Regions from separate parts of the Variovorax sp. TBS-050B genome, predicted to be linked through region 2. Evidence: riboswitches for the same ligand, from Rfam matches in the RefSeq annotation. Region 2 holds a riboswitch; the other holds the start of a gene.

The links. Region 2 has a riboswitch for glycine ahead of M2165_RS12915 (D-amino acid dehydrogenase). Riboswitches for the same ligand answer to the same signal wherever they lie in the genome.
Region 1: another riboswitch for glycine. It lies ahead of gcvT (glycine cleavage system aminomethyltransferase GcvT); the one in region 2 lies ahead of M2165_RS12915 (D-amino acid dehydrogenase).

The regions. Positions count from the first base shown of each region.
Region 1 is NZ_JARXYR010000002.1:3,481,916-3,486,957, reverse strand. It holds gene M2165_RS19210 (TRAP transporter large permease) at 1-84, shown strand, start outside; gene M2165_RS19205 (DUF4019 domain-containing protein) at 171-1,052, shown strand; gene M2165_RS19200 (hypothetical protein) at 1,163-1,708, shown strand; glycine riboswitch at 1,760-1,850, shown strand; glycine riboswitch at 1,863-1,975, shown strand; gene gcvT (glycine cleavage system aminomethyltransferase GcvT) at 2,024-3,193, shown strand; gene gcvH (glycine cleavage system protein GcvH) at 3,245-3,616, shown strand; gene gcvP (aminomethyl-transferring glycine dehydrogenase) at 3,775-5,042, shown strand, end outside.
Region 2 is NZ_JARXYR010000002.1:2,118,998-2,124,039, reverse strand. It holds gene rfbD (dTDP-4-dehydrorhamnose reductase) at 1-826, opposite strand, end outside; gene rfbB (dTDP-glucose 4,6-dehydratase) at 823-1,896, opposite strand; glycine riboswitch at 2,010-2,104, shown strand; glycine riboswitch at 2,142-2,247, shown strand; gene M2165_RS12915 (D-amino acid dehydrogenase) at 2,352-3,659, shown strand; gene M2165_RS12910 (FIST N-terminal domain-containing protein) at 3,664-4,944, opposite strand; gene M2165_RS12905 (PhaM family polyhydroxyalkanoate granule multifunctional regulatory protein) at 4,991-5,042, opposite strand, start outside.

The DNA of each region.
Region 1 (5,042 bases), 1.4 Mb from region 2:
CTCGTGATCCTGGGCTGTCTGCTGGTGATCACGTACGTGCCGTGGATCTCGCTTTCGCTGCGCGATCTGGTGTACGCGAGGTAGCCGTCAGGCGGGCCGGGCGCACCCGGCCGGTGGGCGAGAATCTCTCCCGGCGCCCCCGCGGCGCCAGCAACCAAGGGAGAGAAAAAATGCAACGCTTCTGGATGAAGCTCGCCGGCGCATGGCTGCTGGCGAGCGCGGCGCTCTGCGCCCGTGCCGCCGGCGAACCGCTCGCCGAATCGGCCGACGAACTGCTGCGCGAGGCGCGCAGCGCGCTACGGAAAGTCGACGAGGACCGCCTCGGCAATCTTTGGAACGATGCGTCGAGCGTGCTCAAGGCGCGCGTGCCGCAGGCGGTGTTCATCGACACCACGCGCCGGGCGCGCCAGACGGTCGGCACCGTCAGCCGCCGCACCTGGCTCGGCGTGAACCGACGTTCCATCGCCGCCGGCGGCGACCAGCAACTGCCCGCGGGCATCTACGCGAATGTGGAGTTCGCCTCCGTCCGCATCGATGGCAAGCCGGGCGCCGAAAGGCTCAGCTTCTCGCTCGACGAAACCGGCCGATGGCGCTTCACGGGCTATGTGGCCAATCCGCCGGAGCTCGCCGGCGCGGAGGTCGCTCCCGCGCCGGTGGCCGCCACGCCTGCGCCTGCGACTGCGGCATCCATCGATGCGGCTGCACAGAGCGGCGCCGTGATCGCCGAGGTCGAAGCCGCCGTGCGCGCCTGGGCGCAAGCCTGGTCGGCCCGGGATGTCGAGCGCTACTTCGCCGCCTACGTGCCCGACTTCGTTCCGAACCAGCGGGTCGACCATGCCGCCTGGGAAGCCGAACGCCGCCGGCGCATCGCGAACCGGTCGCGCATCGAGGTGAACATCGAGAACCTCGTCATTCGCATCCACGGCGCCACCGCCACCGCCCGCTTCACGCAGCACTACCGCGCCGACGCGTTGAGCCAGACCGGACCCAAGACACTGGAGCTGCAGCGCGTGGACAAGCGCTGGCTCATCCGCAAGGAAGTCGCGGGCTGAGCGAAAAATCCGGCAGGCGGCCTCTCGACGCCGTGTAAGGCGAAAAGGTTCATGAAGATGTCACCGCCCGCCGCGATGCTTCAGCCCTCGAATTCCAGGGCTGTTGCGCCATGTTTCCAATCAAGACCGACAAGGCACGCGACGAACTCCAGGGCGGTCAGCGCACGCTGAGCCAGCGCGAACGCGCGCTGCTGCTGATGGCCGACGGCCGCCGTTCGCTGACGGACTTCGTGCCCCTCTTCGCGAGCCGCGCCGATGCCGAGCAGGCGCTGCAGGCGCTCGCGCACCGCGGCTATCTGCAGGTGGCGGCGCCCGCCGCGCCGATCGCGGCGCCCGCCCCCGTGCCGGCCCCCGTGGAAGAGACCGAGCCCGCGCCGCCGCCCGCTGCGGCCGACAACTTCGACGGCAAGCGCTCCCTCGCCACCACCCGCATGTTCCTGTTCGACATCTGCGAGCGCATGTTCGTGCGGCGCGATCCGAAGTTCGCAACGCAGATGCGCGATGCGCTGCGCGAGGCGCGCGACCGCGGCGCGATGCTGAGCATCGCCGCGCTGATGCTCACCGAGATCGAGAAGACCGCCGGCGCCGAGCGCGCGGAATCGCTGCGCCAGCGCATCGACAAGCTGCTGCCGCCGGCGACGGAAGCCATGCACTGAACCGGCCCGCGCCGGCCGTGCCCCGCGACCGGGGCGCCGCGATCCACTACACTCGCCGGGTCAGGAGAGAGCTTCGCGTCGCGGAGCCGCCGAAGGCGCAGGGACTTCCCGAACGCTCAGGCAAAAGGACTGACACAGCGCCGGCGGATGCCGTCGCTTCCTTGCTGGAGAGAGGCCCCCGCACCCATGCGGACGCGGCGGCCCACCGAAGGAGCAAACCCCGATCGTGGGGCGAATCTCTCAGGTAAAGCGGACAGCAGGGGTGGCCCATGGTTTGCGCCATGGAATTCGACTGCCCCTTTGGAGTGCCTCCCGGTGACTTCTGCCGCTTCCGCCGAACAACTTCTCAAGACCCCGCTGCACGACCTGCATGTGGAACTGGGCGCCCGCATGGTGCCGTTCGCCGGCTATTCGATGCCGGTGCAGTACCCCGCGGGCCTGATGGCCGAGCACCGGCACACGCGCGAGGCCGCCGGCCTGTTCGACATCTCCCACATGGGCCAGCTGCGCCTGGTCGGGCCCGATGCCGCCGCGGCATTCGAGACGCTGATGCCGGTCGACGTGATCGACCTGCCGCCCGGCAAGCAGCGCTACGGCCTGCTGCTCGACGACACGGGCGGCATCCTCGACGACCTGATGTTCTTCAACGAGGGGCATGGGTCGATCTTCGTGATCGTCAACGGCGCGTGCAAGGTGGCCGACCTGGCCCACATCCAACGGAAGATCGGCGCGCGCTGCGAGGTGCAGTCGCTCGCCGACCATGCGCTGCTCGCGCTGCAGGGTCCGCAGGCCGCGGCGGTGCTCGCGCGGCTTTCGCCGGGCATCGAACGCTTCGTGTTCATGACGGGCGGCGCGGTGCAGATCGGCGGCATTGCGGCCTTCGCCACGCGCAGCGGCTACACCGGGGAAGACGGCTTCGAAATCTCGGTGGCCGGCAAGGATGCCGACGCCCTCGCCCGCCTGCTGCTCGCGCAGCCCGAGGTCAAGCCCATCGGCCTGGGCGCGCGCAATTCGCTGCGGCTCGAGGCCGGCCTGTGCCTCTACGGCAACGACATCGACACCACCACCACGCCGGTCGAAGCCTCGCTGAACTGGGCGATCCAGAAGGTCCGCCGCGCGGGCGGCGCGCGCGAAGGCGGCTTTCCCGGCGCGGCCCGGGTGCTGGGCCAGCTCGCGGCAGCCACCGCGGGCGCGGCGGGCCGCACCGACCATGAGACGCTCACGCGCAAGCGCGTCGGCCTCGTGGCGCTGGAACGCATTCCGGTGCGCGACGGCACGGTGCTGCAGTCCTTCGAGGGCCAGGACATCGGCCTGGTGACGAGCGGCCTGCTCGGCCCCACGGCCGACCGGCCGATCGCGATGGGCTACGTCGCCACCGCCTTCGCCGAGCCCGGCACGCGCGTGCAGGCCATCGTGCGCGGCAAGCCGGTGCCGATGGAAGTCTCGACCATGCCTTTCGTGCCCACCCGCTACTACCGCGGCTGAAGCCAGCCGGCCGACCCACCTTTTGTTTTTTCCACGAGGAGTTTCTTCACCATGAGCATCAAGTACACCAAGGACCATGAATGGGTCTCGGCCGAAGGCGACGCGGCCACCGTCGGCATCACCGTGCATGCGCAGGACGCGCTCGGCGACGTGGTGTTCGTCGACCTGCCCGAAGTCGGCAAGACCTTCGCGCAGGGCGAGGTCGCCGGTGTCGTCGAATCGGTCAAGGCCGCGGCCGACGTGTTCATGCCGGTCTCGGGCGAGATCACCGAAGTCAACGAGGCCCTGCGCGCCGACCCCTCGCTCGCCAACAGCGACCCGCTCGCAGCCGGCTGGTTCTTCAAGGTGAAGCTCAGCGACCCGTCGCAGCTCGATGCGCTGCTCGACGCGGCCTCGTACGACAAGTTCGCGGCCGAGTCTTGATGCGCTGCTGAATACGGACAGCCGGACGCAGAAGGAAGACAAAAACTTCGCAGAAGTCGCAGAAGGAATTCATTTTTCTGTCTGCTTTCGCGACTTCTGCGAAACCTCTGCGGCCTCTGCGTTCTGGCCCCGATCCCGCCTTTTTCCCGACACCCGCCATGCCCACTCCCTCCCTCCCCTCCCTGCAAGAACTCGAGAACGCCGAAGAATTCCTCGCCCGCCACATCGGCATCGATGCGGCCGACGAGGCGCGCATGCTGCCGGTGATCGGCTCCGAGACGCGCGCGGAACTCATCGACGGCATCGTGCCCGCGGCCATCCGCCGCGCCAGGCCGATGCGGCTGCCGGCCCCGGTCACCGAGGCGGACGCGCTGGCCGAGCTGAAGGCGATCGCGGCGAAGAACAAGGTGTTCAAGAGCTTCATCGGTCAGGGCTACTACGGCACCCACACGCCGGGCGTGATCCTGCGCAACGTGCTCGAGAACCCCGCCTGGTACACCGCCTACACGCCCTACCAGGCCGAGATCTCGCAGGGCCGCATGGAGGCGCTGCTGAACTTCCAGACCATGGTCTGCGACCTGACCGGCATGGCGATCGCCAACGCCTCGATGCTCGACGAGGCCACGGCCGCGGCCGAGGCCATGACGCTCGCCCGGCGCAGCGTTAGAGCCAAGAGCAACGTGTTCCTGGTCTCGGGCGACTGCCATCCGCAGACCATCGAGGTCATCAAGACCCGCGCCGCGCCGCTGGGCATCGAGGTCAAGGTCAGCACCGTCTCCGAGACGCTGCCGCACCTGATGGTGAGCGGCGAATTCTTCGGCGTGCTCGCGCAGTACCCGGCCACCACCGGCCACGTGCACGACCTGCGCCCGCTCGCGGGCCATGCGCACCAGTGCGACGCCGCCTTCTGCGTGGCTGCCGACCTGCTGGCGCTCACGCTGCTCGCGCCGCCCGGCGAATGGGACGCCGACATCGTCTGCGGCACCACGCAACGCTTCGGCATGCCGCTGTGCAACGGCGGTCCGCATGCGGCCTACCTGGCCTGCCGCGACGAATTCAAGCGCTCGCTGCCGGGCCGCCTGGTGGGCGTGAGCGTGGACGCGCACGGCCAGAGCGCCTACCGCCTCGCGCTGCAGACGCGCGAGCAGCACATCCGCCGCGAGAAGGCGACCTCGAACATCTGCACTGCGCAGGTGCTGCCGGCCGTGGTGGCGAGCATGTACGCCGTCTACCACGGGCCCGATGGCCTGACCCGCATCGCGCAGCGCGTGGCGGCGCTCACCGCCATCCTCGCGCAGGGCCTCACGCAGATGGGCCGCGAGCCGGTCAACGCCACCGCCTTCGACTCGCTGACCATCCGCACCGGCGAAGACACCGCGAGGATCGTCGAGCGCGCGCAGGCCGCCGGCATCAACCTGCGCCAGCG
Region 2 (5,042 bases):
CCGATTGCAGCTTGCTGGTGTCGAGGCGCGAGTTGTGCGGGCGCTTGGCGGGGGTGGGGAAGGCGCTCGTCGGCACCGGGTCGACCGCGTCAGGGCCGGCCTTGAGTTCGACGCCGGCGGCCTTCGCCTGCTCGATCACGAAGCGCGCGTAGCCGTGCCAGGTGGTCACGCCGCCGGCCACCAAGTGATAGAGCCCGGCCTTCGCAGGATCCTGCAGGGTCGCGCGGATCGCGTGTGCGGTGACATCGGCCAGCAGCTCCGCACCGGTGGGCGCGCCGAACTGGTCGTCGATGACGGTCAACCGATCACGCTCCTTCGCGAGGCGCAGCATGGTCTTCGCGAAGTTGCCGCCGCGCGCCGCATACACCCAGCTGGTGCGGAAGATCAGGTGCTTCTCGCAATGCGCGGCGACCAACTGCTCGCCTTCGAGCTTGGTACGGCCGTAGACGCTCAGCGGCCCCGTCGCATCGTCTTCCTTCCAGGGCGTGCTGCCGCTGCCGTCGAAGACGTAGTCCGTCGAGTAGTGCACCATCAGCGCGCCGATCTGCTGCGCGGCTTCGGCCACCGCTCCCGGCGAGGTGGCGTTGAGCTTGCGCGCGAACTCGGGTTCGCTCTCTGCCTTGTCGACGGCGGTGTGCGCGGCGGCATTGACGATGACGTCGGGGCGCACCTTGAGCACCGTCTCGGCCAGTTGCTCCGGCCGGCTGAAATCGGCGTGGAAGTCGGTGCTGTCGAAGTCGAGCGCAACCAGTTCGCCCAGTGGCGCGAGGCTGCGCTGCAGCTCCCAGCCGACCTGTCCGCCCTTGCCCAGCAGCAGCAGTTTCATGCGCCAGCCTTCGTGTCGTCGTACTGCTTGGCGACCCACTCGCGGTAGGCGCCGCTTTGCACGTTCTGCACCCACTCGCCGTGGGCCAGATACCACTCGACGGTCTTGCGGATGCCGGTGTCGAAGGTCTCGGCGGGCTTCCAGCCGAGTTCGCGCTCGAGCTTGCGCGCGTCGATCGCGTAGCGGCGGTCGTGGCCGGGGCGATCGGTCACGTAGGTGATCTGTTCCTTGTACGGCTTGCCGTCGGCGCGCGGACGCAGTTCGTCGAGCAGGGCGCAGACGGTGTTGACGATCTCGATGTTCGGCTTCTCGTTCCAGCCGCCGACGTTGTAGGTCTCGCCGAGGCGGCCGGCCTCGAGCACGCGGCGGATGGCGCTGCAGTGGTCCTTGACGTAGAGCCAGTCGCGCACCTGCATGCCGTCGCCGTACACGGGCAGCGGCTTGCCGGCGAGCGCATTGACGATCATCAGCGGGATCAGCTTCTCGGGAAAATGGAAGGGCCCGTAGTTGTTCGAGCAGTTGGTCGTGAGCACCGGCAGGCCGTAGGTGTGGTGCCAGGCGCGCACAAGGTGGTCGCTCGCGGCCTTGCTGGCCGAGTAGGGGCTGTTGGGCTCGTACTTGTTCTCTTCGGTGAAGGCGGGGTCGGTCTTCGAGAGCGAGCCGTAAACCTCGTCGGTCGAGACATGCAGGAACCGGAAGGCCTCCTTCTGATCGGCCGGCAGCGCGTTCCAGTATCCGCGCACCGATTCGAGCAACCGGAAGGTGCCGAGCACGTTGGTCTGCACGAAGTCCTCGGGGCCGTGGATGGAGCGGTCGACGTGCGACTCGGCGGCGAAGTTCACGACCGCACGCGGCTTGTGCTCGGCCAGCAGGCGATCGACGAGCGCGCTGTCGCCGATGTCGCCCTGCACGAAGACGTGGCGCGCGTCGCCCTTGAGCGAAGCGAGGGTCTCGAGATTGCCCGCGTAGGTCAGTTTGTCGAGGTTCACGACCGGTTCGTCGCTCTGCGCGAGCCAGTCGAGTACGAAGTTGGCGCCGATGAAGCCGGCGCCGCCGGTGACCAGAATCATGAGTTCCCTCGAAGTTTTCAGAAGCCGCCGTCAGGGCGAAGCAATGGTTAATTATCCCATTCGTCCGATAGGCCGAATCCGGGGTTGTCGCAATGTGTCTCTCCCACCTAGAATGACGGGACTGCAGGAGAGCGAGTAGTACTTTCAACTACTCCACCGAAGGCGCAAACTCCCATAAACGCTCAGGTCGGCCGACGAATTCTTGAAGTTCTTTCAAAGAGTTTCGAGCCCTGTACTGCAGTACTGACACGCCGTCTGGAGAGCCATCACCCCGCGTGATGCGCCGAAGGAGCAAGCCCGCTGCGGGTGCAGCGGGTGAATCTCTCAGGTACCGAGGACAGGGGGAGCGGCAACTTGGACGGCGATCGTCCGGTTGCTCTGCCATCGCCAAAACACAGCGATGGCATGCCGCCCCGCCGCCATTCAAGCGCACTCACTCGAAAGAAGTACCTGCAATGCGCGTGATCGTTCTCGGCGCCGGCCTGCTCGGCGTCACCTCGGCCTACTACCTCCAGCAACTCGGCCACGAAGTGACCGTGATCGACCGGCAGGCCACGCCGGCCGCCGAAACCAGCTTCGCCAACGGCGGGCAGATCTCCGTGAGCCATGCCGAACCCTGGGCCAACCCCGGCGCCCCGCTCAAGGTGCTGCAATGGCTGGGCAAGGAAGACGCCCCGCTGCTCTTCCGCCTGCGCGCCGACATGCGCCAGTGGCTCTGGGGCCTGCAGTTTCTGCGCGAATGCACACCGGCGCGCACGCGCCACAACATCGAACAGATCGTGCGCCTCGGCACCTACAGCCGCGAGGCGCTGCAGCAGCTGCGGCGCGACACCGGCATCGCCTACGACCAGCGCACGCAGGGCATCCTGCACTTCTACACCACGCAGAAGGAGTTCGACGCCGCGCTCGCACCGGCCGAGCAGATGCGCGCGCTCGGCTGCGAGCGGCAGGTGATCTCGGCCGACGAGGCCGTGAAGATCGAGCCTGCGCTCGCCCACATCCGCCCGAAGCTCGCGGGCGCCACCTACACGGCCGAGGACGAATCCGGCGACGCCAACCTGTTTGCGCGCGAACTCGCGCAACGCGCCGCGGCGGCGGGGGTCAGGTTCCTCATGAGCCACACGGTCACCGCCTTGCGAGAGGCCGGCGGCCGGCTCGATCACGTCGAGGCCACGGACGACGAGGGCCGCTTCCAGCGCATCCGCGGCGACGCCTTCGTGCTCGCGATGGGCTCGCTGAGCCCGCTGCTCGCGGCGCCGCTCGGCATCCGGCTGCCGATCTACCCGGCCAAGGGCTATTCCGTCACGCTGCCCGTCAAGGACGCTTCGAAGGCCCACCAGGTCTCGCTCACCGACGACGAATTCAAGCTCGTGTTCTCGCGCTACACCTCGGCATCGGGCGACCGGCTGCGCATCGCCGGCACGGCCGAGCTCAACGGCTACGACCGCGACCTGAACCGCGTGCGCTGCGAGGCGATCGTGCGGCGCGTCGAAGAACTGTTCCCCGGCGCCGGCGATACCGCGCAGGCCCAGTTCTGGACCGGCCTGCGTCCCGCCACGCCGAGCAACGTGCCGCTGATCGGCAAGACGAAGCTGCCCAACCTCTACCTGAACACCGGCCACGGCACGCTGGGCTGGACCCATGCCTGCGGCTCGGGCAAGTCGATCGCGCGGATCGTGAGCGGGCTGGCGCCCGAGGTGGATTTCGCATTCGCGGGCATGGCCGACAGCAGGCCCGGGGTCGCACAACCCGCGCTCGGCTGACGCGTCAGTCGGCGGCAGCGAACACCGTCAGCACACCGGTGTACCCATACAACCGGTGCCTCGCGATCTCCCCCGCCGCAAAGAACCCCACCAGCGGCACGTCCCCCAGCGCATGCCGCACGATCTGCAGCTCGGCGCCCGGCGCGCCGAAGTGCGGGCCGCCGCGGCCGGAGCAGCTCACGTAGACCGCGCCCGCGATGCGGCGGGCCGGATGCGGCGCCGCCTCGGCCTCGCCGGCCGCCACGGCGCGGGCGGTGGCGAGGGTCTGTTCCTCGGGTTCGAGCTCTTCGCGGATCTCCGCGCAGATGCGCATCAGGTCGGCGCGCGCGGCCTGCGCATTGCGGCGGCAGAAGCTCAGGCGCATGCCGGCTTCGGCCACGTCGGCGATCGCGATGCCGCGACGCGTCGGGTCGAGGCCGATGATGTGGCGCACCAGCACGTCGGCGCCCAGGTCGCCGGTGCGGCGGATGCCGTCGCTGCCGGCGTCGGCCAGGCCCACCAGCGTGTTGCGCACCGCATCGATGGCTTCCTGCGGCCGCTCGAGCGACACCTGGAGTTCCGCGAGCAGCACGTCGAGCGCCGGTTCGCCGTCGAGCTTGAGCAGCAGGTTGCCGTCGGCCTCGGTGATCTCGCGCTCGCGCCCGGCGCCTGCGCGCAGCGGCTGGCAGCCCTGCGTGACGCGCGACACCAGCCGCACGCCCTCGCCGAACACCACGCCCGAGAGGCCGCCCGAGAACACGCCGCCCGCGGCGCCGTGGCCGCGGATGTTGCCGTTGCCGCCGACCGCGAACTGCAGCGCGCCCGCACGGCCCGACGAGAGCCCGCCGAACAGGTAGCCGGTGTCGGTGCGGCCCGCCATTTCGCCGATGAGCTCGGCCAGGTCGGGCGTGGCCGGGTCGGCATGCACCAGCGCGGTATGGGCCTCGAAACCGCTCATCTCGGAGCTGCCGAGCGGCGCCACGCCGGAGAACACGCGGTACTGGTCGCTCGGCAGCGCGCAGAGCATCAGGCTCATGCCGGGCTCGTCGAAATACTCGGCATTGTTGGCCGCCACGCCGATGCCGACGGTGCCCGACCAATCCGTCACCTCGGGCAGTTCGGCGCTCAGGTGATCGAGGATGTCCTGTGCGTGCGCCGCGTAGTGGTCGGTGATGTAGAGCAGCCCGAGCGTCGGCGAGGCCGCGTAGTCGGGCAGGGCCATCTGCGCGCGCAGTTGCGCCAGCACGAGGCCGGCGGCCATGCGCCATTGCGGATGGGTGGCATGGCCGGAAGGAAACAGTTTCATGATGCGTGCCATCCCTGGACAGCGAACGATGTGTGTGAGTGAGGCGTCAGCGCCGGGCGGCGCTGCGCTTGCGCGCGGCGGACGGCGCCTTTTTTCCG